Regions from separate parts of the Cryobacterium arcticum genome, predicted to be linked through region 1. Evidence: predicted binding sites of a transcription regulator. Region 1 holds the regulator's gene; the other holds the start of a gene.
What was found. Region 1 encodes HspR, which represses chaperone genes until heat shock. Its sites were predicted from a motif close to AAGTTGAGTCNNNNNGACTCAACTT; they were not measured.
Positions count from the first base shown of each region.

Region 1 (15,612 bases):
TCATCTTCGCCTTCGCGGTCATGATGGCCTACATCTCGGCATCGCCGTTCGTGTACCAGGTGATGATCGGAATGGGTCCCGTCACATACGGAATCACCTTCGGTGTGAACGCCCTGGGGCTGGTGGGTGCTAGCGCGTTCTCCGCTCGACTCGCTCACGCCGTCGGTCCGGCCCGGGTGCTGCAGATCGGGATCGCGGTGATGTTGGTCTCAACCGCGGCCCTGTTCGTGCTCGTCGTCACGGGTGCACCGGCAGCTACCTTCATCGTCCCGATCTTTATCGCCGTGGCGAGCGTTGGCCTGGTTCTCGGCAATGCCACGGCGCTCGCACTGGGCGCGGTTCCCAAGGCGGCGGGAACCGCATCGGCGGTACTTGGCGCGGCCCAGTTCGCTCTGGCCGCCCTCGTGTCACCGATGGTGACCATAGCCGGTGAGGACACAGCACTCCCACTGGCGATCACGATGCTCGCCGCCGCGGTCATCGCGTTGATTGGCATCATTACCGCTCGCAACTCAACGCGCGAAGCCATCCGCCGCTAGGAGCGTGCCGTGGCGATTGCCGGCACCTCGACCGCCGGATTGAGGCGAACATCCCTGCTGACCGGTTGAAGTCAACGTGGGCGACGTTCGGATTGCGGCCGGTCAGCGGCTCACCGGCTCGGCCTGGTGCAGCAGGGCGAGCTCGTGCCGGCGCGGCATGCCCTCCCAGTCGCCGGGGGTGAGGCAGGCGAACGCGCCCGTGGTCACGGCGGTGCGCAACCGCTCGGCCACCGGCCGCCCGGCCACCAGTTCGGCCAGGTACCCGGCCACGAAGGCATCGCCGGCTCCCACGGTGTCCACCACCCGCACGGGCACCGCCGCCTGCCGGTGCTCGGTGCCGTCGACCAGGGCGAGGCAGCCGTCGGCGCCGAGCTTGATCAGCACCTGGTCGGGGCCGAGTGCGGCGATCGACCGGGCGAGGTCGGCCACGGAGGCAGTCTCGTCGGCGCCGGTGAGCAGCCTGGCCTCGTCCTCGCCGGCGAAGACCATCGTCGCGCTCGCCGCAACCTCCCGGTAGGCGGCGGCGGCGGCATCCCGGTCGCACCAGAGCGAGGCCCGATGGTTGACGTCGAACGACACCGGCACCCCGGCGGCCTGGGCGCGGGCCACGGCGGAAAGCACCGTGTCCCTGGCGCTGTCGGAGAGGGCGAGGCTGATGCCGGTGACGTGCAGCAGGGTGGCCTCCTCGATGAGGCCGGGCGCCACATCCGCCGGGGTCAGGCGGCTTCCGGCGCTACCGGAGCGGTAGTACCAGACCTTGACCGTGTCGCTCGTGCGGCGCTCCTTGATCATCAGCCCGGTGAGTGCCTCGGGGTCGACCGTGCCGTGCACATCCAACCCTTCGGCGCGGAGCTCGCGTAACACGCGCTCGCCCAGGCTGTCGGCACCCACCCGGCCCACCCAGCTGACCGGGGTGCCGAGCCGGGCCAGCGCGATCGCCAGGTTGCTCTCGGCGCCGCCGATGCCCAGCGCGAGCTCGTGCACGTGGGCCAGCGGAGCCGGTGTCTCGGCGCGCAGCAGCGCCATGGTCCCGCCGAGCGTGACAATCCGGCCGGTGCGCTCAACCACCGTGCACCGCCAAGGCGTCGACCGTGCGGCGGCAGAGGGCCGTGATCTCGGCGAACCGGCCGGCACCGATCAGCCCGCGCGGCACCATCCAACTGCCGCCGACGGCGAAGACCGACGGATGCGCGAGGTAGTCGGTGGCATTCCCGGCCGTAACCCCGCCGCTGGGCATGAAACGCATGGTGGGGAACGGCCCGGCCAGGGCGTCGAGCATCCCCAGACCGCCGAGCGCCCCGGCCGGAAAGAACTAGTGCGGCACGTGCTCCGGAGCGGCATGGGTAGTCATCCGACCATTTTAGCCGCCGCGGACAGCGTTTTATGCCCCCAGTGAACCCGGTTTTCTAGGGCTTAAGTCACAGTTCGCGAGGGGTTTTGGGGCGAGGAAGGGGTGGGCGGCCAGGACCGTGCGGCCGGCGGCGTGCGCGCGGGGGAGCATGTCGACCAGGGCGATCTGGCTCAGCGTGAGCGTGTCGCCGGGATGCAGTCTGGCGGGAGGTTTGTGCGTCACGTGGGCGCGGAAGTCCGGGCCGGCGAAGGCCGGTTCGTCGGGGGCCGTGGCGAACGGGCGGATGGCGTCGACCACGGCGTCGCGCAGCCGGTCGAGCCCGGCATGTGCCAGGAGCAGCGTGACGGGGATGTCGTGCCGCCGCCCGAACAGCTCGTCGGCGCCGGCGACGAGGGTGAGGGGCGGCTGGCCGGCCACGGCCGCATGGAGGGCGTCGCCGATGGCGGCGGGGGCGGCATCCGTCTGGAAGGGCGCCAGCACCGTGACGTGCAGCGGCCACTCGGCCACGGCGAAGCTCGCGCCGACCGTCAGCGGCGCCAGCGGGAGCACGACAACGAGGCGAGGCATGCCCAAACGTTACGCGAGCTGTGACTTAAGCACAGGGATTTCCGGGGCTTGGTTCACAGCTCGCTGGAGGGGCGGGAGGGGGCGGGCGGGAGCGGAATGGCGACCGTGAAGGTGCTGCCGGCGGGGGAGGAGAAGGCCCGGATGGTGCCGCCGTGCGCCTCGGCGATCGACTGGGCGATCGCCAGGCCGAGTCCGGTGCTGCGGGTGCCGCCGGATCCCGTTGCCCGGGAGGCGTCGCCGCGGGCGAACCTCTCGAAGATCACCGGGAGCAGGTCGGCGTCGATGCCCGGCCCGTTGTCCCGCACACTCAGCTGCACCGGCAGGCCCGGGCCGTCCACGCGCAGCGTGGTGGTCACGACGCTGCCGGCCGGGGTGTGGCCCTGTGCGTTGGAAAGCAGGTTCACCAGCAGCTGGTGCAGCCGTTCCCGGTCACCGCGCACGACGACCGCCGTGTCCGGCACCTCCGCGATCCAGGTGTGCCCCGGCGCGGAGGCCCGGGCATCGTTGACCGCGGTGAGCAGCAGGTCGGCAAGGTCCACGTCGTCGACGTGCAGGTCCTGTCCCTCGTCGAGGCGGGCGAGCAGCAGCAGGTCGGCCACGAGCGAGCTCATCCGCCGGGCCTCCGACTCGATGCGCGCGAGCGAGTACTCGGTCACCTCGGGCAGCTCCGCGCTGTCCTGCCGGGTGAGTTCGGCGTAGCCCTGGATGGCCGCGAGCGGGGTGCGCAGTTCGTGCGAGGCATCCGTGACGAACCGGCGCATGCGCCGGTCGGTCGCCGCCCGCACGCTCAGTGCCGTGTCGACGTGGTCGAGCAACTGGTTGAGCGCCTCGCCCACTTGGCCGGCCTCGGTGCGGGGGTCGGTGTCGGCGGGCGCCACGCGGGGCGCGATGCCGTGATCGCCCGCATCGAGCTTGAGCGAGGTGACGGCCACGGCCGTGTCGACCACCCGGCCGAGCGGGCGGAGCGCCAGGCGCACCACCACGATGGTGCCGACGATGGTTCCGATCAGGGCGAGCACGGTCAGGATGGCGATGGCCACTCCCTGACGCAGCTGCGCCTGGTCGGCCGCGGCCAGCGGCACGGCGGCCACGAGCACGTCGCCGTCATTGACCACCGTGGCCAGGCGGTAGCGACCCAGCTCGCCCAACTCGAGGGTGCGGTTGGGCGCCGTGCCGCCGGAGGCCTCGACCGACCGCGCGATGTCTGCGGCCACATCCGTGGTGAGCACCACGGCTCCGGTGTCGGAGAACAGGGCGGAGTCGACCACCTCGCCACGCCAGAGGATGGCGATCACGCTGCCGCGCCCGTGCCCGACGAAGTCGACGAGCGACTTGGTGCGCACCTCGCCGGTGTCGCGGGCGGCGGTGTCCGGATGACCGGCGCCCTTGTCGGTGTAGCCGCCCCCGCTGTAACCGGCGCCGCTGTGCCCGGCCCGGCTGTGGTCGGTGCCGTCCGTGGCACCGCCGGCGCTGTGGCCGAACTTGTCGACCGACCGGCTCAACGCCGAGATCGAGGCCGTCAGTTGCGCATCCGCCACCGTGATCGTCGACGTGCCCAGCGCCACGATGCTCAGGATGCCCGAGGCGAGCATCATGCTGGCCACGACGCCCGCGATGCCCACCACGAGGCGGCGCCGGAGGCTCCAGCGGGTGGTCACTCGGCAGCCCGCAGCAGGTACCCCACGCCGCGCACGGTCTGCAGCATCGGCGCCCGGTCGGCGTCGATCTTCTTGCGCAGGTAGGACACGTAGAGGTCCACGATGCTCGCCCTGCCGGCGAAGTCGTAGTTCCAGACCTCGTCGAGGATCTGCGCGCGGCTGAGAACCCGCATCGGATTGCGCATGAAGTAGCGCAGCAGGTCGAACTCCGTCGTGGTGAGCATGATGTCGGTCTCGCCGCGCCGCACCTGGTAGCTGGTCTCGTCGAGGCTGAGATCGCCGACCACGAGCCGGGAGCCGTCGTCGGGCGCGGCCTGCACGGCGCGGCGCAGCAGCCCGCGCAGCCGGGCCACGAGCTCCTCCAGGTTGAACGGCTTGGTCATGTAGTCGTCGCCGCCGGCCGTGAGACCGATGATGCGGTCGTCCACGGAGTCCCGCGCGGTCAAGAAGAGGGTGGGGGTGCTCGACCCGTTGTCGCGCAGGTGCCGCAGCACGCTCAGCCCGTCGGTGTCGGGCAGCATGATGTCCAGGATGATCACGTCCGGCCGGTTGGCGCGGTACGCGCGCAGCGCATCCTGACCGGTGTGCGCCACATCGACCAGCCAGCCCTCATAGCTGAGAGCGAGGCTCACCAGAGTAGTGAGGGTGTCTTCGTCGTCGACGAGCAGAACCCGGATGGCCGTTCCGTCGAGCCGGGAGATGCGCGGAAGCTTGGCGAGCACGGCGCGCCGGCGCACGGAGTCCGCAATCGGGTCGGGCGGGGGCAAGGCTGGCACACGATATTGTCTCAGGATTCGCCTGGGAGTGCCTCCCACGGGTATCCGGGGCCCTGAGCTTGTGAAGATGCTGAGAGTTGAGCCTCGTGGACTCAAGTTTGTCCGCATCAACTTGACGAGTTTTTCCGCCGGTGCCACACTTGAGTCAGCAACACTCAAGTCTTAGCAATACGCCTTGAACCCCATCTTTTGAAGGAGATACTCTCACATGGCTCGTGCAGTCGGCATTGACCTCGGAACCACTAACTCGGTGGTGGCCGTTCTCGAGGGTGGAGAACCCACCGTCATCGCAAACGCTGAAGGTTTCCGCACCACCCCTTCGGTGGTCGCATTCACCAAGGACGGCGAGGTTCTCGTCGGTGAGACCGCCAAGCGCCAGGCCGTCACCAACGTGGACCGCACCATTTCGTCGGTCAAGCGCCACGTCGGCACCAACTGGACCGTCGCCATCGACGACAAGAAGTACACCCCGCAGGAGATCTCCGCCCGCATCCTGGCCAAGCTCAAGCGCGACGCCGAGCAGTACCTGGGCGACAAGGTGACGGATGCCGTCATCACCGTTCCCGCCTACTTCAACGACGCCGAGCGTCAGGCCACGAAGGAAGCCGGCGAGATCGCCGGCCTCAACGTGCTGCGCATCATCAACGAGCCCACCGCGGCCGCCCTGGCCTACGGCCTGGACCGCGGTAAGGAAGACGAGCTCATCCTGGTCTTCGACCTCGGTGGCGGAACCTTCGACGTCTCCCTCCTCGAGGTGGGCAAGGACGACGAGTTCTCCACCATCCAGGTGCGTTCGACCGCCGGTGACAACCGCCTCGGCGGCGACGACTGGGACCAGCGCATCGTGGACCACCTGATCAAGAAGTTCAAGGAAACCACCGGCGTCGACGTCTCCAAGGACAAGATCGCCAAGCAGCGCCTCAAGGAAGCCGCGGAGCAGGCCAAGAAGGAACTCTCCTCGAGCATGTCCACCAGCATCCAGCTGCCCTACCTCTCCCTCACGGAGAACGGCCCGGCCAACCTCGACGAGACGCTCACCCGCGCCCAGTTCGAGAAGATGACCGAAGACCTGCTCGACCGCACCAAGAAGCCGTTCCAGGACGTCATCCGTGAGGCCGGCGTCAAGGTCGAGGACATCGCGCACGTCGTTCTCGTCGGTGGCTCCACCCGTATGCCCGCCGTGTACGAGCTCGTCAAGGCCGAGACCGGCGGCAAGGACCCGAACAAGGGTGTCAACCCCGACGAGGTCGTCGCCGTCGGCGCCGCCCTCCAGGCCGGTGTGCTGAAGGGCGAGCGCAAGGACGTTCTGCTCATCGACGTCACCCCGCTGAGCCTCGGCATCGAGACCAAGGGCGGCATCATGACGCGCCTCATCGAGCGCAACACGGCCATCCCCACCAAGCGCAGCGAAACCTTCACCACGGCCGACGACAACCAGCCGTCCGTGGCCATCCAGGTCTTCCAGGGCGAGCGCGAGTTCACCCGCGACAACAAGAACCTGGGCACCTTCGAGCTCACCGGCATCGCGCCGGCTCCGCGCGGCATCCCGCAGGTGGAGGTCACCTTCGACCTCGACGCCAACGGCATCGTGCACGTGTCCGCCAAGGACAAGGGCACCGGCAAGGAGCAGTCGATGACCATCACCGGCGGCACCGCGCTGGGCAAGGAAGACATCGAGCGCATGGTTCGCGAGGGTGAAGAGCACGCGGCAGAGGACAAGCGCCGCCGCGAGGCCGCCGAGACCCGCAACACGGCCGAGCAGCTCGCCTACTCGATCGAGAAGCTGATCAAGGAGAACGACGACAAGCTTCCCGAAGAGGTCAAGACCGAGGTGCAGGGCGACGTCGACGCTCTCAAGTCCGCTCTCGCCGGTGACGACGACGACGCGGTGAAGACCGCGTTCGACAAGCTCAACGAGAGCCAGGGCAAGCTCGGCGAGGCCATCTACGCCTCCAGCCAGGCGGATGCCGCGTCCGGCGCGTCCGAGAACGCTGAGCCCGCCGACGCCGGCAAGACCGACGAAGACGTTGTCGACGCCGAGGTTGTCGACGACGAGGACGAAGCGAAGAAGTAATGGGCGACTCCAAGCGCCCGGACGAGAACCGTCCCGAAGAAGAATCCGCCTCTGCTGCGGGAGCGCCCGACTCGGGCGCCCCCGCGGCGGGCGGGTCCGACGCCGCAACGGACGCGGAGGCCGAGCTGGCCGCCGCGGTCGGCGCGACCGAGGCATCCGAGGTGAAGCAGGGCGAGAGCCCTGACGCCGCGAGCGCCGAGGGCATCGAAGAGGACGAGCTGACCGTGCAGGACATCCTGGACGCGGCCACTCTCGAAGCCAACGACCCCTCGAACGAGCACCTCGCCGACCTCAAGCGGGTCACCGCCGAGTACGCGAACTATCGCAAGCGCACCGAGGCGAACCGCGAGATCGAGCGCGAGCGCGTCACCGGAGAGGTCGTCAAGGTGCTGCTGCCGGTGCTCGACGACCTGTTCCGGGCGGAGAAGCACGGCGACCTCGAGGGCGACACCGCCTTCGCGACCATCGCCGCGAAGCTGCGAGCCAGCACCGAGCGCATCGGCCTCAAGCCGTACGGTTCGGTCGGCGACGTCTTCGACCCCACCGTGCACGAGGCCATCTTCCAGCAGCCCAGCCCGGACGTCGAGGTGGAAACCGTCGGCGATGTCGTCGAGACCGGCTACTACCTCGGTTCCTCGCTGCTGCGGGTCGCCAAGGTCGTCGTGCAGGTACCGAGCGATGGCTAGCCAGGACTGGTTCGACAAGGACTTCTACAAGGTTCTCGGGGTCTCGAAAGACGTCTCCGCCGCCGACCTGAAGAAGGCGTACCGCAAGCTCGCTCGGAAGTACCACCCCGACTCCAACCCGGGTAACCCCGCAGCGGAGGCGAAGTTCAAGGAGATCAGCGAGGCCCACTCGGTGATCGGCGACCCCGAACAGCGCAAGGAGTACGACGCCGTGCGCGCCATGGGCGGTGGAGCTCGCTTCACCGCCCCTGGCCAGGGTGGCCAGCAGGGTGGGTTCGACGACGTCTTCGGCGGTATGTTCGGCGGGGGAGCCCGGCAACAGGGCTACTCCTATGAGCAGGCCGGCTTCGACGACATCCTCGGTGGCATGTTCGGCCGTGGCGGACAGGGTGCCGGCGCTGCCGGCGGCCGGTTCGGCACGCCCAGCGGCGGCTACCGCGGTTTCGGTGGCCCCAGCAAGGGCCGCGACGTCATCGCGTCCACCACGGTCGACTTCATCACGGCCACCCATGGCGATCAGATCACCCTGCAGACGCAGGAGGGTCGGCCGATCAAGGTAAAGATCCCCGCGGGCGTCGCCGACGGTCAGAAGATCAAGCTGCGCGGGCAGGGGCAACCCAGCCCGGATGGCGGCGAGCCCGGCGACATCGTGCTCACCGTGACCGTGCGCAAGCATCCGGTCTTCGAGCGTGAGGGTCTGAACCTGCGTGTGAACGTGCCCGTGACCTTTGTCGAAGCCGCCCTCGGCGCCACCATCGAGGTGCCCACCCTGGGCGGACCGCCGGTGAAGCTGCGTGTGGCACCCGGCACCCCCAGTGGTCGCGTGCTGCGGGTCAAGGGCCGCGGCGTCGTCACGCCGAAGGGCACCGGCGACCTGCTCGCCGTGGTGCAGGTGGCCGTTCCATCGCACCTCTCGAAGGACGCCGAGGAGAAGCTCCTCGCCTTCAACGAGGCCCTGCCCAAGGAGAACCCGCGCGACGAACTCATCGCCCGGGCCAAGGGATAACGAACGTCAATGGATGAGAACACCCGGGTCTTCGTGATCAGTACCGCCGCAGAGCTTGCCGGGATGCACCCGCAAACTCTGCGGCAATACGACCGCCTGGGCCTCGTCAGCCCCGACCGCACGCCGGGCCGCTCGCGCCGTTATTCCATGCGCGACGTGGCCCGGCTGCGGGAGATCGCCGACCTGGGCGCCGAGGGCGTGAGCCTGGAGGGCATCCGCCGTATTCTCGCGCTGGAGGACACCGTGCGCTCGCTGCAAAGCCGCGTCGGGGACCTCGAAGCGGCCCTGGCCGACGAGCTGCTCAACCGGCCGGGCCGCCGCGTCTTCGCGGCCGGTTCCGCCGGCGAGGTCATCTCGATGCGCGCGGGAACCCGCACCCGCCGCTCCAACCAGATCGTGATCTGGCGCCCCCTCGACAAGTAGAGACCCGATCCGGCGTGTAGTCGCGCCCTTCTCGTCGGTCGAGCTCGTCGAGACCTCGTGGGCCGGCCTGTCGTCGTGCGTCGCCTGGTTTCGACAAGCTCAACCAGCGTGTGGGTCGCGCCAGTCTCGTTGGTCGAGCTTGTCGAGACCTGGTGGCCCTGTTTGTGCTCGTTCCCGTCTCGTCGGTCGAGCTTGTCGAGACCTCGTGAGCCGACTTATCGTCGTACGTCGCCTGGTTTCGACAAGCTCAACCAGCGTGTGGGTCGCGCCAGTCGCGTCGGTCGAGCTTGTCGAGACCTGGTGACCCTGTCTGTGCTCGTTCCCGTCTCGTCGGTCGAGCTTGTCGAGACCTCGTGGGCCGGCCTGTCGTCGCAGGTCGCCTGGTTTCGACAAGCTCAACCAGCGTGTGGGTTGCGCCAGTCGCGCCAGTCCCGTCGGTCGAGCTTGTCGAGACCTGGTGACCCTGTCTGTGCTCGTTCCCGTCTCGTCGGTCGAGCTTGTCGAGACCTGGTGAGCCGGCCTGTCGTCGTACGTCACCTGGTTTCGACAAGCTCAACCAGCGTGTGGGTCGCGCCAGTCGCGTCGGTCGAGCTTGTCGGGACCTGGTGAGCCGGCCTGTCGTCGCAGGTCGCCTGGTTTCGACAAGCTCAACCAGCGTGTGGGTCGCGCCAGTCCCGTCGGTCGAGCCTGTCGAGACCTCGCGACCCAAGCTCGATCAGCGTGCCGTCTTCTGATTGCAGCCATACTCAGTCATAGACTTGCACAATGGAATTGCGCCAGCTTGAGCACTTCGTGACGGTCGCCGACGAACGTCACTTCACCCGGGCAGCCGAGTTGCTGCACATCTCCCAGTCGGGGCTCTCCGCGTCCATTCGGGCGCTCGAGATCGAGCTGGGCACCTCGCTGTTCATCCGCAGCACCCGTCGGGTCGAGCTCACGGCCGCCGGCCAGGCCCTGCTGGCGGATGCGCTGCGCACGCTCGCGAGCGCCTCCGCCGCCCAGAACGCGGTCGCCGCGGTGCGCGGCCTGATGCGCGGCCGCCTCACCGTGGGCGCCGAGCCCTGCCTGGGCTCCGTGGACCTGCCCGCCGAACTCGCCCGCTTCCGCACCGCCAACCAGGGCGTGGAGGTGCGGCTGCGCCAGGTGGGCTCGGTCGAGCTCATCGAGGGCGTGGCGAGCGGCACCACCGACGTGGCCCTGGTCGTCGTCACCGGCGACACCCCGCCCGGGGTGCGGCTGCACCGGTTGAGCAGCCAGAAGATGGTGGTGCTCTGCCACCCCGATCACCCCGTGGCGTCCCTGACCGAGGTGGACCTTGAGACCCTCCGGGCCGAGCCCCTCGTCGGATTCCAGGCCGGCTGGGGTGCCCACATGCTCGCCCGGCGGGCCTTCGCCGCGGCCGGCTTCGAGTACCGCGCGGCGCTGGAGGTCAACGACGTGCATCCGCTGCTCGAACTGGTGGGCTACAACCTCGGTGTGGCGATCGTGCCCACAAGCTTCGCGCAGAAACGGCCCGACGACCTCGTGGCCGTGCCGCTGCCGGCCAGCGTGCCCGAGTGGACCGTGGCCGTGGCCGTGGCCGACGAGCCGAGCCCGGCCGCGTCGGCGTTCCTCGAGCAACTGCTCGAAGACGTCGCCGCCGCGCGGACCGGTGCCGAGGTTCTCGGTGCAGCAGACGACCGGGTGGGCACGGCTGCCTGAGCAACCGTCGGGGGCTACAGGCCCAGCGGGATCCGCTCGGAGAAGACCGTCTTCACGGGCGGGGCCGCGAGGATCTCGCCGAGCCGGTTGACGCCCTCCGGGGTGGTGCGCCACTCGGCGTAGGCCGCGTGGTCGGCCGCGCTGGCCCAGGACTCGACGACGATCACGTGTGTCGCGTCGGCGTCGTCGACGATCACCTCGAGTCCCTCGTTGCCGGGCCAGGCGCGGGTGGCCGTCAGGGTCTCGGTGAGTACCGCCGCTGCGCGATCGAGCGCGTTCGGGTCGAGTTGCAGGGTGAGGTGAACGGTGGCGGTCATGGATGCTCCAGTTTCGGTTGTACTGACAGACAACACGGCGGCCGGAACAGAATTCCCGGCCGCCGTGCTGGTCGTGCGGTGAGCTCGGTGCGGCTCAGGCCGCGTTGAGCGCGGCCAGCTCCTCGGCCGTGAGGACGAGGTCGGCCGCCTGGGCCGAATTGCGGATGCTCTCCGGCCGGCTCGCCCCGGGGATGGGGATCACCCGGGGCGAAGCGGCCAGGTGCCAGGCCAGCGTGACGACCTGCGGGCTCACGCCGCGGGCATCCGCCACCTGCTGGAACGGGGCGAACCTGGTGCCGAGGTCGGCGGCCGACTTGATGCCGCCCAGCGGGCTCCAGGACAGGAAGGCGACCTCGAGTTCGGTGCAGAGGTCGAGCTCGGGCTGGCTGCTGCGGAACGCCGGCGAGTACTGGTTCTGCACGCTGGCGAGCCGGCCGCCGAGGATCTCGTAGGCCTCACGGATCTGCTCCGGGTTGGCGTTGGAGATGCCGGCCAGGCGGATGGCACCCTCATCGAGGAGGTCGCGGATGGCGCCGATCGAGTCGGCGTACGGCACCGCCGGGTCGGGCCGGTGGTGGTGGTAGAGGTCGATGGCGTCGCCGCCGAGCCGCTGCAGTGACGCCTTCGCGGCTTCCTTGAGGTACTCAGGCCGGCCGTCGACGTACCAGCTGCCGTCGCCGGGGCGCAGGTGCCCGCCCTTGGTGGCCACGACCACCTGCGAGGTGTCGCCACCCCAGGAGGCGAGGGCGCGGGCGATGAGCGACTCGTTGTGCCCGACCTCGTCGGCGTGCAGGTGGTACGCATCCGCCGTGTCGATCAGGGTCACGCCCTCCTCGAGGGCGGCGTGGATGGTGGCAATGGAGCGGGCCTCATCGGGTCGGCCCTCGATCGACATGGGCATGCCGCCCAGGCCGATGGAGCTCACGGTGCGATCGCCGAGCTGGCGGGTCTTCATAGGGTGTCCAATCTTGTGTAACGGATGTTCAGGAACGGGTGGAGTGCGCGCTCACGAGCCGGTCGAGGGTGGCGTTCAGCGCCGCATCCACGACCTGCTGCTCCGGATGCGCGTCGTACCAGGCGATCGCCTCGCGGAAGCCCAGGGCCACCGGGGTGGTGCAGACGAAGTCGGGCACGAGTGCCTTCACCTTGGTGTTGTCGAAGATTACCGAGTGGGAGCGGTCGCCCAGCAGAGGCCCGCTCCACTCCGGGTTCTCGGCGGCCATGGTGTCGCTGGCCACGTGCACGATCTCGGGCGCGGGGGCGCCGGCGGCGCGGGCGTACTCCGCGTAGAGGGCATCCCACGGCAGGTACTCGTCCGAGGTGATCGTGAAGCTGTCGCCCAGCGCCTGCGAGCGGCCGAACAGGCCGACCAGGGCCTTGGCGAAGTCGGTGCTGTGCGTGAGCGTCCAGAGCGAGGTGCCGTCGCCGTGCACCACCACCGGCTGCCCGGTGCGCATCCGGTGGATGTCGGTCCAGCCGTTCAGCAGCGTGATCTGGGTGCGGTCGTAGGTGTGTGAGGGGCGGATGATCGTGACCGGGAAACCCTGATCGCGGTAGGCGTCCAGCAGCACGTTTTCGCAGGCGATCTTGTCGCGGGAGTACTGCCAGTGGGGGTTGTGCAGCGGTGTGGACTCCCGGATCGGCAGCGCGGCCGGCGGCTTCTGGTACGCCGAGGCCGAGCTGATGAAGACGTACTGGCCGCATCGATCGGTGAACTGCTCGATGTCGGCCCGCACGTGCTCGGGCGTGAACGCGACGAAGTCCACGACCACGTCGAAGTGGCGCTCGCCGAGGGCGGCCCGCACCGCGGCGGCATCCCGCACGTCCGCGGTCAGCAGCTCAGCGGCGGCGGGCACGGCCTGCAGGTCGGACTGGCCCCGGTTGAGCACGGTGAGCCGGTGCCCACGGGCCACGGCCAGCTCCGCGGCGGCGGCGCTGATAACGCCGCTGCCGCCGATGAACAGAACACTCAGTGTCGCGCTCACCAGGCGTAGTCTTCCGGCGCGGTCTTGTAGCCGGGGAAGATCTCGTCGAGCCGCGTCAGCGCGGCCTGGTCGAGCTTCACGTCCACGGCGCGCAGCCCGGCCTCGAGCTGGTCCATGGTGCGCGGGCCGATGATCGGTGCGGTCACGGCCTTCTGGTGCATCAGCCAGGCCAAGCCGAGGTCGCCCGGCTCGGTGCCGAGCTCGGCGGCGAAGTCCTCGTAGGCGCCGATGGCGTCGCGGTTCTTCTCGAGCTTCTCCGCGTTGGCACCGGAGGCCCGGCGGCTGCCGTCGCGCTCCTTGCGCAGCACCCCACCGAGCAGGCCGCCCTCCAGGGGCGACCAGGGCAGGATGCCCATCCCGTTGGCCTGCGCCGCCGGGATGACCTCACGTTCGATGTCACGCTTGAGCAGGTTGTACAGCGACTGCTCGCTGACCAGCCCGGTGAAATTGCGCTTGCGGGCCTCGGCCTGGGCGGTGGCGATGTGCCAGCCGGCGAAGTTGCTGCTGCCGGCGTAGAGGATCTTGCCCTGTGCCACGGCGGTTTCCATGGCCTGCCAGATCTCGTCCCACGGGGTGTCCCGGTCCACGTGGTGGAACTGGAACAGGTCGATGTGGTCGGTCTGCAGCCGCTTCAGGCTCTCGTCGAGCGAACGACGGATGTTGAGCGCCGACAGCTTGCCGTCGTTGGGACGGTCGGACATGGTGCCGAAGACCTTCGTGGCCAGGACGGTGTCCTCGCGGCGCGCGCCACCCTGCGCGAACCAGCGGCCGAGGATGCTCTCGGTGGCGCCGCGGCTCAGCTTGGAGCCGTAGACGTTGGCGGTGTCGAAGAAGTTGATGCCCGCCGCACGGGCGGCGTCCATGATGCCGAACGAGGTGGGCTCGTCGGTCTCCGGTCCGAAGTTCATGGTGCCCAGGCAGAGACGCGAAACCGACAGGCCGGAGCGGCCGAGGTGTGTGTATTCCATACCCTCAGGCTGCTCCTCGCGCCACGTCGCTGTCCAACAGGAGAACCGGATGCAATCCAGCAGTCCGGCTTCTCAATCGGACGGATCGGGTACGACGTGGTGCTCGGGCGGGCCGGTCAGTCGGTGTCGAGGCTGCCGGATCGCGGGTGTTCGGCGGGGTGCGCGGTGGGTTGCCGGGTGGCGGTGACCGCGAGCAGGTCCAGAGACAGCCGCGGGTCCAGCCGCAGCGGCAGGTCGACGACCGACCGAATCTCCCAGCGCACGTGCAGGTTGCCGATCGAGAGCGACGGGGCCGGCAGCCCGGCAGGCGTCTCGACCGCGAAGGGCAGGTCCACCACCGTGCCGGGGGTCAGGGTTCCCGCGGGAGCCAGCGTGACGGCGGCCATCACCGCTTCGGAGTGCCGGTATCCTTCGGATTCGCTCGCGTCCGGGTTCGCCTCCTGGCCGGGCCCGCCCCAGACCTCCTCGCAGCGCACGAGCTGCACCCGTACTCCCCGGGTGGCGACGGCGTCGTGGGCACGGAGCCGCAGGACCCCGGTGAGCGGGGTGCCGGGTTCGAGCACCCGGGAGGAGAGCGCGATGAACTCGAGGGCGACGTGGCCCAGGTTCTCCCCGACCGGCGGGTGGCCGATGTCGGTGGCGCTGGTCTGGCCCCAGGACTGCACGTCGATGAGGCGCTCGCGCTTGATGATCTGCCCGCCGGCGGCCCGAAGCACGCACCGCACGGACCAGCCCACGTCGATGAGGTCGCCGCGCACGGAGGCCGGGCCGTCGCCGGGGATGTTGAGGCTGCCGGTGAGCACCCGGGACTGGCCGGCCGGGATCGCGCCGGGCGGCGGCACCGTGACCGCCGCGAGCACCTCGGTGCTGCGTTCCCGGGCGGGGAAGACGCCGCCGTAGATGTTGCCGCGGCCGTAGGTGTAGTTCACCTTGCGGATCAGCGAGATCTCGGCATGGTCGATCATCGCGGAGCGGAGCGCGGTGATCCGGATGGTGACCCCCAGCGAACTGCCTTCGATCACCACGCCATCCGAGGGGGTGAGTTCGACCGAGACTTGCACCGCGGTATCGGTTGTTGTGACCACCATGTCGCACCAGACTTCCTGTATCCCGCTGTCGGAGACCCGTAAGACGGGGACAACGTACGCACAGTAAAGCCAGGCTCTGCCCCACGTTCAAGGGGATTGACTTGCCCGGTACGGTCTGCTTCGGCAGGCCGGCGGCAGGCCGGCGGCAGGTCGGTCAGCATGCCGCGAGCTCCGCCACGGTGGGCGGGTTCGCGCCGGCGCGCGACACCGTGACCGCGGCACTGGCCAGGGCGGTCTGGCCCAGCCGGCCGAGGTCGGTCGCGTCCAGCGTGTTCTGCAGCACGGCCTCGGTGGTCCCGCCGGCGAGGATCGCGTAGAGCAGGCCCGACATGAACGAGTCGCCCGCACCGATGGTGTCGATCACGGCCACCGGATGCGCCGCCAGCTCGGCCGTGGCCCCGCCGGCGCGGAGTATCGCGCCGTCGCCGCCGCGGGTGATGGCGACCAGGGCCACCCCCGCCGCCACGTAGTCC
Region 1 is NZ_CP016282.1:3,877,787-3,893,398, reverse strand. It holds gene PA27867_RS17695 (multidrug effflux MFS transporter) at 1-539, shown strand, start outside; gene PA27867_RS17690 (sugar kinase) at 642-1,607, opposite strand; partial or broken gene PA27867_RS17685 (keto-deoxy-phosphogluconate aldolase) at 1,600-1,839, opposite strand; gene PA27867_RS17680 (2'-5' RNA ligase family protein) at 1,921-2,457, opposite strand; gene PA27867_RS17675 (sensor histidine kinase) at 2,511-4,115, opposite strand; gene PA27867_RS17670 (response regulator transcription factor) at 4,112-4,882, opposite strand; gene dnaK (molecular chaperone DnaK) at 5,100-6,965, shown strand; gene PA27867_RS17660 (nucleotide exchange factor GrpE) at 6,965-7,651, shown strand; gene PA27867_RS17655 (DnaJ C-terminal domain-containing protein) at 7,644-8,657, shown strand; gene PA27867_RS17650 (heat shock protein transcriptional repressor HspR) at 8,667-9,080, shown strand; gene PA27867_RS17645 (LysR family transcriptional regulator) at 9,846-10,781, shown strand; gene PA27867_RS17640 (putative quinol monooxygenase) at 10,796-11,098, opposite strand; gene PA27867_RS17635 (aldo/keto reductase) at 11,193-12,053, opposite strand; gene PA27867_RS17630 (NAD-dependent epimerase/dehydratase family protein) at 12,082-13,083, opposite strand; gene PA27867_RS17625 (aldo/keto reductase) at 13,080-14,051, opposite strand; gene PA27867_RS17620 (hypothetical protein) at 14,168-15,139, opposite strand; gene PA27867_RS17615 (carbohydrate kinase family protein) at 15,294-15,612, opposite strand, start outside.

Region 2 (15,612 bases), 1.9 Mb from region 1:
GCCCACCGAGACCCGGGTGCGCCGGGACGGCGCCCAGCGCACCATCGACGCGGCCGAACTCGTGCGCGGGGATGTCGTGCTCCTGCGCCTGGGCGATCGCATCGCGGCGGATATGCGTCTCCTCGAGGCGCACGCACTCACGGTGGACGAATCGATGGTGACCGGGGAGAGCGAGGCCGTGCACCACGAGGCCGGGCAGACGGCCCGCGCAGGCACCTTCGTGGTGCAGGGTGACGCAGAGGCCGAAGTGACGGCCACCGGATCGGGAACGACCCTCGCCGAGATCAGCGCGCTCGCCCGCGCGGCGACCCGGCCGACCAGCCCGCTCACCCTCCAGCTCAACCGGGTGGTGCGCGTCGTGGCGATCATCGCCGTCGCGACAGGGGTGGGTCTCGGTCTGGCGGGGCTCGGCATCGGGCTGCGGCCGGCCGAGGCATTCCTGTTCGGTGTGGGGGTGGCGGTGGCACTGGTTCCGGAAGGCCTGCTGCCCACGGTCACGCTCTCTCTGGCGCGGGGCGCTCAGACCATGGCGGAGCAGCAGGCCCTGGTGCGCCGCCTCGATGCCGTCGAGACGCTCGGCGCCACGACTTTCATCTGCACCGACAAGACCGGAACCCTCACGCAGAACAAGATGTCGGTGGTCGAGGCCTGGACGCCTCGGGGCGTGGTCACCATCGACGGGGCCGGCTACGGGCCCACCGCCACGGTTTCCGGGCCGCCGGACGCGACCGCTCTGCTTCCGGAGCTGGCCGAGGCGGCCGTGTCCTGTGTGACCGGGCGGGCCGTGCTGCGTGACGGACAATGGCGGCCGGAGGGTGGTCCGTTGGATGCGGCGATCACGGCGCTCGCCCACCGCAGCGGTTGGACCGAGGACCTGCACCAGTCCATTCGGCGGCTGCCGTACACCGCCGACCGGATGATGAGCTCCGCCGTGGCGGCCGGTCGACTGAGCACGCTCGGGGCGCCGGAGAGCGTCTTCGCCCGGTGCACCGACGTGCCGGAGGCGGCCCATCGCGAGTTGGCCAGGATGACCGCCCGCGGTCAGCGGGTGATGGCGGTCGCCGCCCGGGACTGGCCGGCCGACACGGTGACCCTGGGGGCCGAGTCCGGCCTCCGTCTCTGGGGACTGCTCGGGCTCGAGGACCCGCCCCGGCCCGACGTGCACGAGGCCCTCGAGGATTGCCGCACCGCCGACATCCGGGTGATCATGGTCACCGGCGATCACCCCAACACCGCCGAGGCGATCGCCCGGCAGGTGGGCCTCCTCGGGCCGGGCGGCACCGTGCTGGGGCCCGGGCTGCCGGAATCCGACGCCGAACTCGGCGCGCTGCTCGACCATCCGGATGGCGCGGTCGTGGCCAGGGTGACGCCGGCCGACAAGCTGCGGATCACCCATGTTCTGCAGGCCCGCGGCCACGTCGTGGCGATGACCGGCGACGGGGTGAACGACGCGCCAGCGCTGCGGGAGGCAGACGTGGGCGTGGCCATGGGCCTGAGCGGCAGCGACGTGGCGCGCGAGGCCGCCGACCTGGTGCTGCTGGATGACCACTTCGGCACGATTGTCGCGGCCGTGCGGCTCGGGCGGGCGACCTTCGCGAACGCGCGCCGGTTTCTCACCTATCACCTCACCGACAATGTGGCCGAGCTTGCACCCTTCGCCGCGTGGGCGCTCACCGGCGGCCAGTTCCCGCTCGCCATCGGCGTGCTGCAGGTGCTCGCCCTCGATATCGGCACCGACCTGCTGCCCGCCATCGCGCTCGGTGTCGAGCCGCCCAGCGCCCGGGTGATGCAGGGCCGCACCCGCACCCGCACCCTGATCGATCGGGTCCTGCTCTGGAGGGCCTTCGGCGTGCTCGGTCCGGTCGAGGCCGTGGTGTCGCTGGCGGGATTCGCGGCGGTCCTCGTGGCGGGCGGCTGGACCTGGGGGGCGTCGGTGCCGCCGGGGCTCCTCGCGGCCGCCTCCGGCACGGCATTCGCCACGATCGCGGTGGCCCAGATGGCCAATGCCTTCGCCTGCCGCAGCGAGACGGTTCCGGCGTGGCGGCTGCGCCTGGGCGGCAACCGGGCGCTCCTGGCCGCCGTCGGTGCCGAGCTGGTGCTGCTGGTCGCGTTCCTCGGCATCCCGTTCGTCAGTGCATTGCTCGGCGGCAGCTGGCCGCCGCTGGCCGCGTGGGCCTTCCCGCTGCTGGCCGCGGTGCTTCTCGTGCTGGCCGACGCCGGGCTCAAGCTGCTGCGCAGCAGCCTGCGGCGTCGCGCCCAGCCGAGCCCGCAGCCCGCCTAGGAGCAGGCCGGGGGCAACTCAGACGAGGTCCCGGCGGCGGATACGCTCCAGTTCGGCGCCGATACCGATGTCGGCCACGACGACCCGGCCCGCGTAGCCGGACGCGGGGCGGGTGAGCAGCCCCGCCTTGCACCCGCCGAAGGTCACCGTGAGATCGGCCGGCAAGACCGTGGGGTCGGGCACGCTGCCATCATCGACGCCGATACCGCTGGGCAGGTCCACGGCGACCACCAGAGGCGGATGCTCGCCGGAACGCACCGGAAGAATCGCCGCGACGACGCTCCGGGCCGCACCGCGCAACGCGGGCGCACTGCTGGTCCCGGTGCCCAGGATGCCATCGAGGATCAGGTCGGCTGCCGCCGCGAGCCCGGCGATGACCTCGGCGGGCTCGTCGGTGGGCCGCAGGTCGGCGCCCTGCGCGAGAGCCGCTTCGAGCGCCTCCCGGTGCAGGTGCTCACTCGTCGGCAGGATGCACAGAAGCGCGCCTCGGTGCGCCAGACGTTCCGCGGCGTAGAGCGCATCCGCTCCGTTGTTGCCCGAGCCGGCCAGGACCAGCACCCGGGCACCCGCCACTCCCCCGCGCCGCGCCTCCAGGAGAGCACCCGCCTCGTGCGCCAGGGACTCGGCCGCCCGCTGCATCAGCGGCACGCCGCGCTCGAGGAACGGGACCTCGGCCTCGCGCACCTGGGCGGCCGTGTACGTCTGCGGTGGATTGTTCGGCACGCGGCCACCTTACGCCGCACCGGCCAGCCGGCCCAGCTCGCTCCCTCGGCGCAGGTTGACTCTCGCGGCAGGTGAAAATGCACCATTTTTCACACGCAGCGAAACACTTCACACGCAGCGACACCGATCCCCCGCCGTGAGGCCACACCGCCGATCCGTCACGCCCAGCATCCGGTCAGACTCAGCTATACCCCATGGGGTATCCTGAGGACTTCAGGGAAGCTAATCCAGCCACCCTCAACCTGATCCAAGGAGACCCCATGTGCCGAGCCGTGACCTGCCGAACCTGCGGCAAGACAACCTGGGCCGGCTGCGGCCAGCACGTCGACCAGGTGATGCGCGGGGTGCCCCGCGCGGACCGGTGCGCCGGGCACGAGAACGAGCCCTCGACGGGCGGCGGCTTCTTCTCGCGGCTGTTCTCCGGACGCTGACACCACCGCCCAGACCCGCATCCCCCGGCGGAGCGCCCGGGAGTCCTACGCTGGGTCCATGGATGCCTCCAGACCGACAGCGCTGCGGCCGATACTCACACTCACCGTCAATCCCGCCCTCGACGTCAGCACCTCGACACCGAACGTGGTCGGTGAGCACAAGCTGCGGTGCGGGCGCTCCCGCCTCGATCCGGGTGGCGGCGGCATCAACGTGTCGCGCGTCATCCAGCGGCTCGGCGGTCAGACCCTCGCGATCTACGCCGCCGGCGGACCGACCGGTGACGCCTACCGCAGGCTGATCGAGGCAGAGGGCATCCCCACCCTGGTCGTCCCCATCGCCGGCAGCACCCGCGAGAGCTTCACGGTCGACGAGACGGCAACGGGGAAGCAGTTCCGCTTCGTGCTGCAGGGCCCCGAGCTCACTGAGCGCGAATGGCGCGCCTGCCTCGACCGGGTGGCGGAGTCCATCCCCCAGCACGGCTATGTCGTGGCGAGTGGAAGCTTGCCTCCGGGGGTGCCCGACGATTTCTACGCCCGGGTGGCACGTTTGGCCCGCGAGCACGAGGCACGCTGCATAGTGGATGCGTCGGGTGACGCCCTGGCCGAAGCCCTCACCGAGGGCGTCTTCCTGGTCAAGCCCAGCGCCCGCGAGCTCGGGGAACTGCTCGGGCAATCGCTCGACAGCGAGGAGAGCCAGATCGACGCGGCGAGCACCTTGGTGGATCGCGGCTCCGCGGAGCATGTGGCGCTCACCCTCGGCGGTGCCGGAGCGGTGCTCGCCTCCTCCGGAGAGGTCCTGCGCCTGCCGGTCCCCCGGGTCCTGGTGCAGAGCACCGTGGGAGCCGGGGACAGCTTCCTCGGAGCCTTCGTATTGCGCATCGCCCAGGGCCTGGACACTCGGGCGGCGTTCCGCGCCGCGGTGGCCGCCGGCAGCGCCACCGCCATGACGCCGGCCACCGAGCTCTGCCACCGCGTCGACGTGGAGCGACTGGAGGCCGAACTCGCCCTGCTTCCGGCCTGAGCCGAAGTTAGGCTGGTTCTCATGAAGCTGACCAAGATCGACCCGCCCGGTCGGAGCTTTTCGCGCTGGCTCACCGATGACGAGGTGGGCCAGGTGCTGGCCGCGAGCCGCGGCTGGCGGCTGGGCGGCGACGGCAGCGTCGTCGCCGGCACACTGCGAAAGTCCACCATCGCCCCCTCGCTGGCCGCCCTGGGCGCCGCAGCGGCGGCCAACCGCTGGATCAGCCGCCCGGCCGTGGCCGGCAGCGACGGCAGCGGACCGACCCACATCATGTGGGGCGTCTTCGACGCACGAACGGATGCCGAGGTGGCGACCCTGGTGGCCGCCGCAGGCTGAACGGGTCCCAGACCCTATTGACCGAGTGGTCATTGACCGGGTGATCAATATAGGCTGAACGTATCGAGCTCGACCCGTCCCCCACGAAAGCCGCACCATGAGCAGCCGCACCGCGCCCAAGGCCCACCCGCACACCCCGCTGCCGACCTGGTCCCGGGTTCTCCGGACCACCTTCCGGATCGTGCTCGGCGTGTTCCTCCTCCTGGCCGGGATCAGCCACCTCACCGTGAACCGGGAGGCCTTCCTCGCCCAAGTGCCCACCTGGTTACCGGTGGACGGCGACTTCGTCGTCCTCGCATCCGGTGTCGTCGAGATCATTCTCGGTGCGTCCCTGGTGGCCTTGGGCCGATACCGGGTCTACGTCGGCTGGATCGTCGCCGCGTTCTTCGTCGCGATCTTCCCCGGCAACATCTCCCAGCTGGTCACCCACACCGACTCGTTCGGGCTGGACACCGATCTCCAGCGCACCATCCGGCTGCTCTTCCAGCCGGTCCTGGTGCTCTGGGCCCTGTGGTCCACGGGCGCCTGGCGGGCCTGGCGCGGCTACCGCGCCCAAAAGCGTGCCGAGCAGAGCGCCGCGCCGCGCTCAGGGACGATCGGCTGACCGATGGGTGGACCCAAACGACCCGAGCAGGAACGCGTCGAGGAGATCCTCGCGACCGCGTACGGGATCGCCCTGGCCGACGGCCTCGATGCGGTCACCGCCCGGCGGGTCGCCACGGCCGCGGGCATCTCCCCCGGCCTGGTCTTCTTCCACTTCCAGTCGAAGGACGGCCTGCTCCTGGCCCTGCTCGACGTGCTGCTGGACGGCACACTCGACGCCCTGACCGCCCCCGGCCTCGCCGCGCTTGCGCCGTGGGACCGCCTCGAGCGGATGGTGCGGGGCGAGCTCGAACGCCTCGCCGAGTACCACGCCGGCGTGGAGTTGCTCTTCGCGTTCTACTTCTCCCGCCGCGACGACCTCTTCCGCAGTCGCATCGAGAGCTCGTTCGGCAGGTACCTGGAGGCCTTCCTGCCCGTGTGCCGCGAGGTCGCCGCCGCGGGCAGCGGCCAGGACGGCATCCAAGGATCGGCGTCGGGCAGCGGCGGCATCCAGGGTCGGGCGACGGGCGACGACCTTGCCGCCACCATCGTCGCGCTCATCCAGGGCGCCTCTATCCAGGCGATCCGCGCGCCGGCCGCCTTCGACCCCGAGGCGCTCCTCGCCACCATGCAGGCCTTCCGGCCGCCCTCCGACTAACACAGACCGCCCGCCGCCGCGCCCGTCACCGACTTGCGCCGAACTGCCCCCTCAGCACCCCCGAGAGAGCACTTTGCCCGAAGTCGCGAGGGTCAGGCCCGGTCGTCGAGTCCGGCCGGCAGCGGGCCGCCGCTCACGAGGTAGAGCCGCTGGGTGGCGCGGGTCATCGCCACATAGAGGGCCCCTGCGCCGCGTTCGGATGCGGCCACCACGCCAGCGGGGTCGACGACGACCACGGCGTCGAACTCCAGCCCCTTGGAGTCCTGCGGGGTGAGCAGCGCCACATCGCGCAGCAGGCCGAGCGCTCCCCGGCCGACGATGTCACCGAACTCCGCCTCCAGCTCCGCGGCGAGGGCCTCGATGTGCTCCTCCACCACGATGACCGCGACGGTGCCGCCCACACCCAGCGCGCGTTCGCGGCGCACGGCGTCGAGCGCATCCGTGAGCACCTCGACGGGCCAGTCGCTGGCCCGCACCGTGCGGGATGCGGTGATCGGCAGGCCGTGCGCCACCGCCATCTTCTCGGCCGCCTCGGCGATCTGGCTGGGCGTGCGGTAGTTCACCGTGAGCTCCTCCAGGCGCCAGCGGTTGGCCTCGAAGGAGGCCTCCAGCACTGGCGCGAGGGCCTCCCGCCAGCTGTCTGCCGCCGCCGCGGCGGCGGCCTGGGCGATGTCGCCGACGATGGTGAACGAGCGGCGCGGGCCGCGGCGCATGAGCAACCGCCACTGCATCGGCGAGAGCTCCTGCGCCTCGTCGACGATCACGTGCCCGTAGGTCCAGCTGCGGTCCAGCGCTGCCCGTTCGGCCGTCGTGGCCCGGTCGCCGAGCTCGGCGAAGTTGTCGGCGAGGGCCTTCGCGTTCACGAGGCCCTTGACGTCCATGTTCTTAATGGCCAGTTCGGCGTTCTCGATGTCGCGCTTCCGCTGCTCCTTGGCCTCGCGCTTCTGGGCGGCGTCGACCGCGCTGTACTCGCCGAGGTACTCAGCCGCCTCGTCGAGCAGCGGGATGTCGGCGATCGTGAACTCGGCGTCCCGGGTGCGGTAGAGCAGGGCACGCTGGGCCGCCCGCCAGCGCGGGGTCAGCTCTTCCAGCCACTGCGGCCGGGCGTAGAGGTCCTGCACGAGCTTCTGCGGGGTCAGCGGCAGCCAGGCCGTGTTGAGCGCCACCCGCACGTCGTCGGCCAGGCGCAGGTCTTCGCGCAGCATGGGCAGATCGGTGTCGTCCATCGACCGGCCCTGCTTCTGCAACTGCTCGAGCCATTCCCGGGCCAGGGAGTTGAGGGCGTGCTTGACGAAGACCACTCGGGCCTCGTTGTGCGGCTTGCCGCCCGCGCGCGCCCGGTGGATGGCGGACTCGATCAACTGCGGCTTGAGCAGGAGCGTGTCGCCGTTCACGAGCAGCTTCTGGTTGCCGGCCGGCACCTTCTGCCGGCTCTTCACGGCGCGCGCGATGAGGTCGGCCATGAACGTCTGGCCCTTGAGCGCGGCGACGGCCGGCGCATCCTCGTGGCTGGCCTCGACGCCGGGGAACAGCTGGCCCACCGACGCGAGCACCACGCCGGTCTCACCGAGCGACGGCAGCACCGCCTCGATGTACTGCAGAAACGAGGTGGACGGGCCCACGATGAGCACTCCGGCGTTCTGCAGCCGGTCGCGGTGCGTGTAGAGCAGGTAGGCGGCGCGGTGCAGAGCCACGGCGGTCTTGCCGGTTCCGGGCCCGCCCTGCACGACGAGCACGCCGTTCAGCTCCGAGCGGATGATGCGGTCCTGCTCGGCCTGGATCGTCGAGACGATGTCATTCATGTGGCCGGTGCGCTGGGCGGTGAGGGCCGAGAGCAGCGCTCCTTCGCCCTGGTGCAGGCCGGCGGTGTCGCCCTCGAGCAGCGCGGCATCCAGGATCTCGTCTTCGATGCGGATGATGCGGCGGCCGCTGGAGAGCAGGTGCCGGCGGGACCTGGCGCCGAGCGGGGTGGCGGCGGTGGCCTGGTAGAAGGCGCTGGCCTGCGGCACCCGCCAGTCGAGCAGGATCGGCTGCAGGTTCTCGTCCCGCAGGCCCACCCGGCCGATGTACCGGTACACGGGGGTACCGTCGTCGTCCTCCGGGGCGGTCTCCAGGCGGCCGAACGCGAGCCGGTCGTCCACCTCGCGCAGCTGCACGATGCGGTCCTCGTAGGTGCGGGCGAAGGTGTCGCGCTCAGACCGGGACTGGTGGTTGCCGCCGACGTCGAGCATCCGCACGGCCTTCAGCTGGGCCTCGGCCTCGCGCTGCAGCGCGTCGAGTCGCGCGTACAGCGTGGCGACATAGTCCTGTTCCCGCGCGAGCTCCTGGTCGACCACTCAAACACCCCTCAAATCAAACGACCAGTTTAGCCGCTGGCGGTGCGCGTCGGTTTCGTTCCCCGATCGGGAGAGGGCGGAGACCGAGTCCGTCATGCGTCCGAAATGTGACCGGCATAGAAGCTCCCTACATTTGGAGCACCGGATTCCGTAACTAGTCGCGGAAAGAGCCCGAATCAAAGGGGTATTAAATGAGTGGAAATGCCATGCGCCTGCAGGCGATCAGGGACGTTGAGGCCTATGTGCCTCCGGCCGTCAGCTTCACCGACACCGAAACGCCCGGCCAGATCTTCGGCGAGAACGTGTTCAGCAGCGTCGTCATGCAGAAGCGGCTGCCGAAACTGGTCTACAAGTCGGTCATGGCCACCATCGAACACGGCGCCATGCTCGACCCCCTGGTTGCGGATGCCGTCGCCAGCGCCATGAAGGACTGGGCGATGGAGAAGGGCGCGTCGCACTACGCGCACGTGTTCTACCCGTTGACCGGTCTGACGGCCGAGAAGCACGACAGCTTCCTCGAACCGGTCGGCGACGGCACGGCCCTGGCCGAGTTCGCGGGCAAGACCCTGGTGCAGGGCGAACCCGACGCGTCCAGCTTCCCCAACGGGGGCCTCCGCAACACCTTCGAGGCCCGCGGCTACACCGGCTGGGATGTCACCAGCCCCGCCTACGTGCTGGAGAACCCGAACGGCAACACCCTGTGCATCCCCACGGTCTTCGTCTCGATGACCGGAGAGGCCCTCGACCACAAGACCCCGCTGCTGCGCTCACAGCAGGCGATGGGCGAGCACGCCGAACGCATCCTGCGCCTGTTCGGCCACGACAAGCCAGCGAAGGTCGTCTCGTTCTGCGGTCCTGAGCAGGAGTACTTCCTGGTGGACCGGCACTTCTTCCTGGCCCGCCCCGACCTGCTGAACTCCGGCCGCACCCTGTTCGGCGCCAAGCCGCCCAAGGGCCAGGAGTTCGACGACCACTACTTCGGCGCCATCCCCGAGCGGGTGCTCGGCTTCATGATGGACACCGAGCGGGAGCTGTTCAAGCTCGGCATCCCCGCCAAGACCCGGCACAACGAGGTGGCGCCCGGCCAGTTCGAGATCGCTCCGATGTTCGAACGCGGCAACATCGCGGCCGACCACCAGCAGCTGCTGATGACGACGTTCAAGGCCATCGCCAAGAAGCACGGCATGGAGTGCCTGTTCCACGAGAAGCCGTTCCAGGGCGTCAACGGGTCGGGCAAGCACGTCAACTTCTCGCTCGGCAACAACCAGCTGGGCAGCCTGCTCGTTCCCGGCGACACCCCGCACGACAACGCCCAGTTCCTGGTCTTCTGCGCCGCGGTCATCCGGGCCGTGCACAAGTACGCGGGCCTCCTGCGGGTCTCCGTGGCCTCGGCCACCAACGACCACCGGCTCGGCGCCAACGAGGCCCCGCCGGCGATCATCTCGATCTTCCTCGGCGACCAGCTGGCGGATGTCTTCGAACAGATCAAGAACGGCGCCGCCACCTCCTCCAAGGGCAAGGGCAGCATGATCATCGGCGTCGACACTCTCCCGGTGCTGCCGACCGATCCTGGAGACCGCAACCGCACCAGCCCGTTCGCGTTCACCGGCAACCGGTTCGAGTTCCGCGCCCCGGGCTCGATGCAGACCGTAAGCGGCCCGATGGTCACCATCAACACGATCATGGCCGAGTCGCTGGACTACATCGCCACCGACCTCGAGGCCGCCGTCGCGGCGGGCACCGACTTCGACGAGGCCGTGCAGTCGCTGCTCACGCAGATCATCACCGATCACGGCGCCGTCGTGTTCAACGGCGACGGGTACTCGGATGCCTGGCCGATCGAGGCCGAGAAGCGGGGACTCGCGAACCTGCGCACCACGCTCGACGCCCTGCCCGAGCTCATCACCGAGCCGGCCATGGACCTGTTCGAGAAGTACAAGGTCTTCAATCACCGGGAGATGCACAGCCGGTACGAGATCGGCCTGGAGCAGTACGCACTCACGATCGGCGTGGAGGCCCGCCTCACCCTGGAAATGGGCACCACGCAGATCCTCCCGGCGGCCGTGCGGTACCAGACCGAGCTGGCCGTCAACGTCGGGGCGCTGTCGGCCGCCGGAGTGGACGCCGACACCGCGCCGCTCCTGGCCGTGACGGGCCCGGTCGGCGAGCTGCGGAGCGCCCTGGCCGGCCTGAAGGCCGCGCTGGATGCCGAGACCGGCCATGAGGCGCTGGCCGAGGCCGAGCACGCCCGGGATGCGCTGCTGCCGGCCATGGCCGCCGTACGCACGGCCGCGGACGCGCTCGAGGACCTCGTCGCGGACGACCTGTGGCCGCTGCCGACCTACCAGGAGATGCTCTTTATCCTGTAGCCCTCGACGGAGGACACGACAGAGCCCCCAGCCGGAACCCGTGTGGGTTCCGGCTGGGGGCTCTCGTGTGCCGTTTAGGCGGCCAGCGGCATCCGGGCCGGCTCGCCCGCCACTCGGAGGGCGCCGTCCTGCACGCTCACCGCGACTATGCCGCCGGTCCCGAGGGCCGAGGCCACCAGCAGGTCGGCGATCCGGTCGTCGACCTCGCGCTGGATCACCCGGCGGAGCGGCCGGGCGCCGTACTCGGGCTCGTAACCGTGCTCGGCGATCCAATCGATCGCCTCGTCGGTCACCGTGAGGGTGTGGCCCTGGGCGTGCACCCGGTTCTCGGTCTGGCCGAGCAGGAGCCGCACGATGCGGCGCAGCTGGGTCTGTTCGAGCTTGCGGAACAGCACGACCTCGTCGATCCGGTTGAGGAACTCGGGCCGCATCGCCTCACGGAGCTTGGCCATCACCCGGTCGCGCAACGCCTTCTCCGAACCGAAGCCGTTGCCGGCGCCGTCCAGATCGGCGGTGAAGCCGAGCGCGCCGCTGCGGCTGGCCAGCACCTCGGAGCCGATGTTCGACGTCATGATCACCACGGTGTTGCGGAAGTCCACCGTGCGACCCTGACCATCGGTGAGCCGGCCGTCGTCGAGCACCTGCAGGAGCAGGTTGAACACGTCCGGGTGCGCCTTCTCGATCTCGTCGAGCAGCACCACCGAGTAGGGGTTCCGCCGCACGTGTTCGGTCAGCTGACCGGCCTCGTCGTAACCGACGTAGCCGGGAGGGGCGCCGACCAAGCGGCTCACGGTGTGACGCTCGCTGAACTCGCTCATATCGAAGCGCAGCATGGCCTTCTCGTCGCCGAAGAGCGACTCGGCCAGCGACTTGGCCAGTTCGGTCTTTCCCACCCCGGTGGGGCCGAGGAAGAGGAAGCTGCCGACCGGACGGTTCGCGTCGCCCATGCCGGTGCGGTTGCGCCGCACGGCCTTGGCGATCACGGTCACGGCGTCGTCCTGTCCGATGACCCGCTCGTGCAGGTCGTCCTCGAGCCGGGCCAGGCGCTCCCGGTCACCGGCCGTGAGGCGGCTGGCCGGGATGCCGGTGGCCCTGGCGATGATCGCGGCGATCTCGGCCTCGTCCACCACGGCGGACGGACCGGAGTCCTCGCCGCCCTGGCTGATGACGGCCGCATCGATGGTCGCCGCGATCGTCTCAGCCTCGTCGCGCAAGCGGGACGCCTCCTCGTACTGCTCGGCGGCGACCGCGTCGGCCTTCGCCGACTCGAGTGCCGCCTGCTTCTCGCGCAGCCCGTCGACGTCCACGCGGGAGCCGAGAGCCAGGCGAGCCCGGGCGCCGGCCTGGTCGATCAGATCGATGGCCTTGTCCGGCAGGAACCGGTCGGGGATGTACCGGGCGCTCATCTCCACGGCGGCGCGGATCGCGGCATCCGTGTAGCGCACCGAGTGGTGCTCGGCGTACCGCTCCTGCAGGCCGGCGAGGATCTGCACGGCATCCTCGATGCCGGGTTCCCCCACCCGCACGGGCTGGAAGCGTCGTTCGAGGGCCGGGTCCTTCTCGACCTTGCGGTACTCGTTCAGGGTGGTGGCGCCCACGACGTGCAGCTCACCGCGCGCCAGGCGCGGCTTGAGGATGTTGCCGGCGTCCATGCCGCCCTCGCCGGAGCCGCCGGCGCCGACGACGGTGTGCAGCTCGTCGAGGAACACGATGATCTCGTCGCTATGAAGGCTGATCTCATCCATGGTCTTGGTGAGGCGCTCCTCGAAGTCGCCGCGGTAACGGGTTCCGGCGAGCATGGCGGGCAGGTCGAGCGCGATGACCCGCTTGCCCCGCAACTGCTCGGGCACGAGGCCGTCGACGATGGCCTGCGCAAGGCCCTCGACCACCGCGGTCTTGCCCACGCCGGCCTCGCCGATCAGCACCGGGTTGTTCTTGGTGCGCCGGGAGAGGATCTCGACGGTCTGCTCGATCTCGTCGCTGCGGCCGATCACCGGGTCGAGCTTGCCGGAGCGGGCGCGCTCGGTGAGGTCGACGCCATAGGTGTCGAGCATCGGGGTGTCGGAGGTGCCGTCGCCGACCGGGTTGCCGGCTGCGGCCTGGGCCTCGTCGGCCTCGGCCTGCTGGGCTCCGGCCTGCAGGGACTCGGCGGTAACGCCGGCGGCGGCCAGCACCTGGGCGGCCGGGGCGTCCTGGTTCACGACGAACGCGAAGAACAGGTGCTCGGGGTCGATGTAGGTGGAGCCGAAGGCGCGGGCGACCTGGTGGGCGTCGAGCAGGGCGCGCTGGGCCGACGGAGTTAGCGCGGGCGCCGAGGTGGCCTGCTGGTCACTCGACTCCGGCAGTCGCTGATCGGCGGCCGTCACGATCGCGGCCGGGTCGCCACCGGCCCGGCGGATGGCCGACGCGGCGGGTTCCTGCTCCACCATGACGCGCAGCAGGTGCAGGGCGTCGACGTGGGCGTGGTCGTGGTCGACGGCGAACTGCGCGGCCTGCACGAGGAGCTCGTGGGTGCGCCGGCTGAGCAGTCGGGTGATCTCAATGGGTCGACCGGACTGCGCGGAGCGCTGGCCCTGCAGGTAGCGGGCCAGGAACTCGTCGAAGGAACCGTTCTCGGATCCGGCCGGGCCGAAGTATGTAGGCAATGCAACCTCCTGGGAGTCAAAACGAGGAGGGATCCCGAAAGTTGAGCGCCCTCGACTCAAGTCAACGCCTGGGGGCGTTTTTCATTCCCGTCCGAAGCTGGGACTCCCCTGAGTCCGCCGAGATCGCCGACCACGACGGTCGAGCCCCTCAACGGCGGTCGAGCTTGTCGAGACCCGGTGAGACGGCCTGCGCTCGCGCCCACCTCGGCGGTCGAGCTTGTCGAGACCCTGTGAGTAACGTCGCCAACGCGTTCGGCTCACGGGATCTCGACAAGCTCGATCAACGCACGGGTGACGACCATCCCAGGCCTCGCGTCGGTCGAGCTTGTCGACACCCGGTGAGACGGCCTGCACTCGCGCCCACCTCGGCGGTCGAGCGTGTCGAGACCCTGTGAGTAACGTCGCCAACGCGTTCGGCGCACGGGATCTCGACAAGCTCGATCAACGTATGGGTCACGACCACCCCAGACCTCGCGTCGGTCGAACCCGTCGAGACACCGTGAGACGGCCTGCGCTCGCGCCTACCTCGGCGGTCGAGCTCGTCGAGACCCGGTGAGACGGCCTGCGCTCGCGCCCACCTCGGCGGTCGAGCTTGTCGAGACCCGGTGAGACCGTCTGCGCTCGCGCCCACCTCGGCGGTCGAGCTTGTCGAGACCCGGTGAGTGACGTCGCCAACGCGTTCGGCTCACGGGATCTCGACAAGCTCGATCAACGTATGGGTCACGACCAGCGGACGGGTTTCGATCAGCGGACGGGTCGCCACAGCGGACGGGTTTCGATCAGCGGATTGGTCGCGACCGGGGGGCGGGCTAGGAGGTGAGGTCGGCGCACTCCGGGGCCGCCCGGAAGGCCTGGCCGAGGGTGCTCGACGTGTCGTTGATGGCCGTGGTGACGGTCTGCACGGTGCCGGCGACACTGTTGAGCACGTCTCCGGTGTCGCCGACCACTGTGGCCAACGCGTCTACAAGGGCGGCCCCCGTCGTGCCCTGCACCTGGCTGGCGCTCGCCTCCAAGGTCTTCAGGGACTGGTCGACCTTGTCGATCGAGTCCTGCACGGCGAGGAGTTCCGGATCGTCGCCCAGGTTCTCCGGCGGCGACTTCACGGTGTCGACCAGGTCCGTGGCCGACGCCGAGACCGTGTCCATCTGCTTGGAGATGGCCGTTCCCACCGAGTCCCCACCGGTGGCCGCGGCGGCGGCCAGGCCCTGGACATCCGTCTTGAGCGTGGTGATGTCGCTGCAGACCGTGCCCGCCCAGGTCACCTGGGCCGCGGTCGGCGGGGAGGCCGTGGACCCGGCCGTGGCAGTCGGCGAACCTGTCGCCGTCGGGCTCGGCGACGCGGAATCGCCGCCGGCCGTGCAGCCGGTGAGAAGCACCAGCAGCACCATGAACACGATGGGCTTCTTCACGGGGGTGCTCCTCACTCGGTTGTCGGTCACTGACTACTGCGTGTCGTCTTCGCTTCCCAGCTCGATGGCCAGGTCGAGGGCTTCCGCGATCTTGCGCGCCGAGGACATCAATCGCGGGGTACCCACGATGGGAGCCACGGCGACGAGAACATCCTGGACGTCATCGACCGTCAGCCCTACCTCCGCGGCCGGTCCCACGTGGAGGAGGTACGAGGCGACGGGTGCATCGACCGCCGCGAGGGCGGCGATCCTGGCGATCATCAGGGTGCGTGGGTCGAGCTCGGTGCGGGCCAGCGACACCGCGTTGATCTCGGCCGCCGCATCGAGCACCGGGGTTGTTCCTCTAGCCATGGGTATCACTCCAATTCCAGGGCATCGCCCTGCTGTCGTCGATTCCTACCGATGCCGGAGCCACGCTGTCGGGTTCAGCTCTCTCGCCCGGCAGACGCGACTCATCGGCCTGTCGCCCCAGACGGTAGCAACCTATGTCGCCGAGGCCGATGGCCGGGCCGTGGAATCCTCCGAAACGGATGACACCGGATGGGCGCCGGCCGGCGCCTGGATCAGCCGCGCTCGATCTCCCGGGCCAGTGAATCCAGCTCGGCGCCGCCGGCCATCAACCGGGTGAGTTCCTCGATGGTGATGCCGGCCTTGTCGAATTCGCCCAGGCTGGCGCCGCGGTTGAGCACCAGGAACCGGTCGCCGACCGGGTAGGCGTGGTGCGGGTTGTGGGTGACGAACACGACGCCGAGCCCGTTGTCGCGGGCCTGTGCGACGTAGCGCAGCACCACCCCGGCCTGCTTGACGCCGAGCGCGGAGGT
Region 2 is NZ_CP016282.1:1,561,815-1,577,426, reverse strand. It holds gene PA27867_RS06985 (cation-translocating P-type ATPase) at 1-2,281, shown strand, start outside; gene PA27867_RS06980 (NAD(P)H-hydrate epimerase) at 2,300-3,004, opposite strand; gene PA27867_RS20935 (hypothetical protein) at 3,265-3,435, shown strand; gene PA27867_RS06975 (1-phosphofructokinase family hexose kinase) at 3,494-4,456, shown strand; gene PA27867_RS06970 (hypothetical protein) at 4,478-4,792, shown strand; gene PA27867_RS06965 (hypothetical protein) at 4,890-5,396, shown strand; gene PA27867_RS06960 (TetR/AcrR family transcriptional regulator) at 5,400-6,032, shown strand; gene PA27867_RS06955 (HelD family protein) at 6,125-8,368, opposite strand; gene PA27867_RS06950 (glutamine synthetase III) at 8,560-10,737, shown strand; gene PA27867_RS06945 (ATP-dependent Clp protease ATP-binding subunit) at 10,812-13,382, opposite strand; gene PA27867_RS06940 (lipoprotein) at 14,192-14,791, opposite strand; gene PA27867_RS06935 (carboxymuconolactone decarboxylase family protein) at 14,825-15,142, opposite strand; gene PA27867_RS06930 (ATP-binding cassette domain-containing protein) at 15,355-15,612, opposite strand, start outside.
Region 2: a site for HspR is predicted at 13,421-13,445, ahead of PA27867_RS06945 (ATP-dependent Clp protease ATP-binding subunit). Genes of this name have one in related genera too.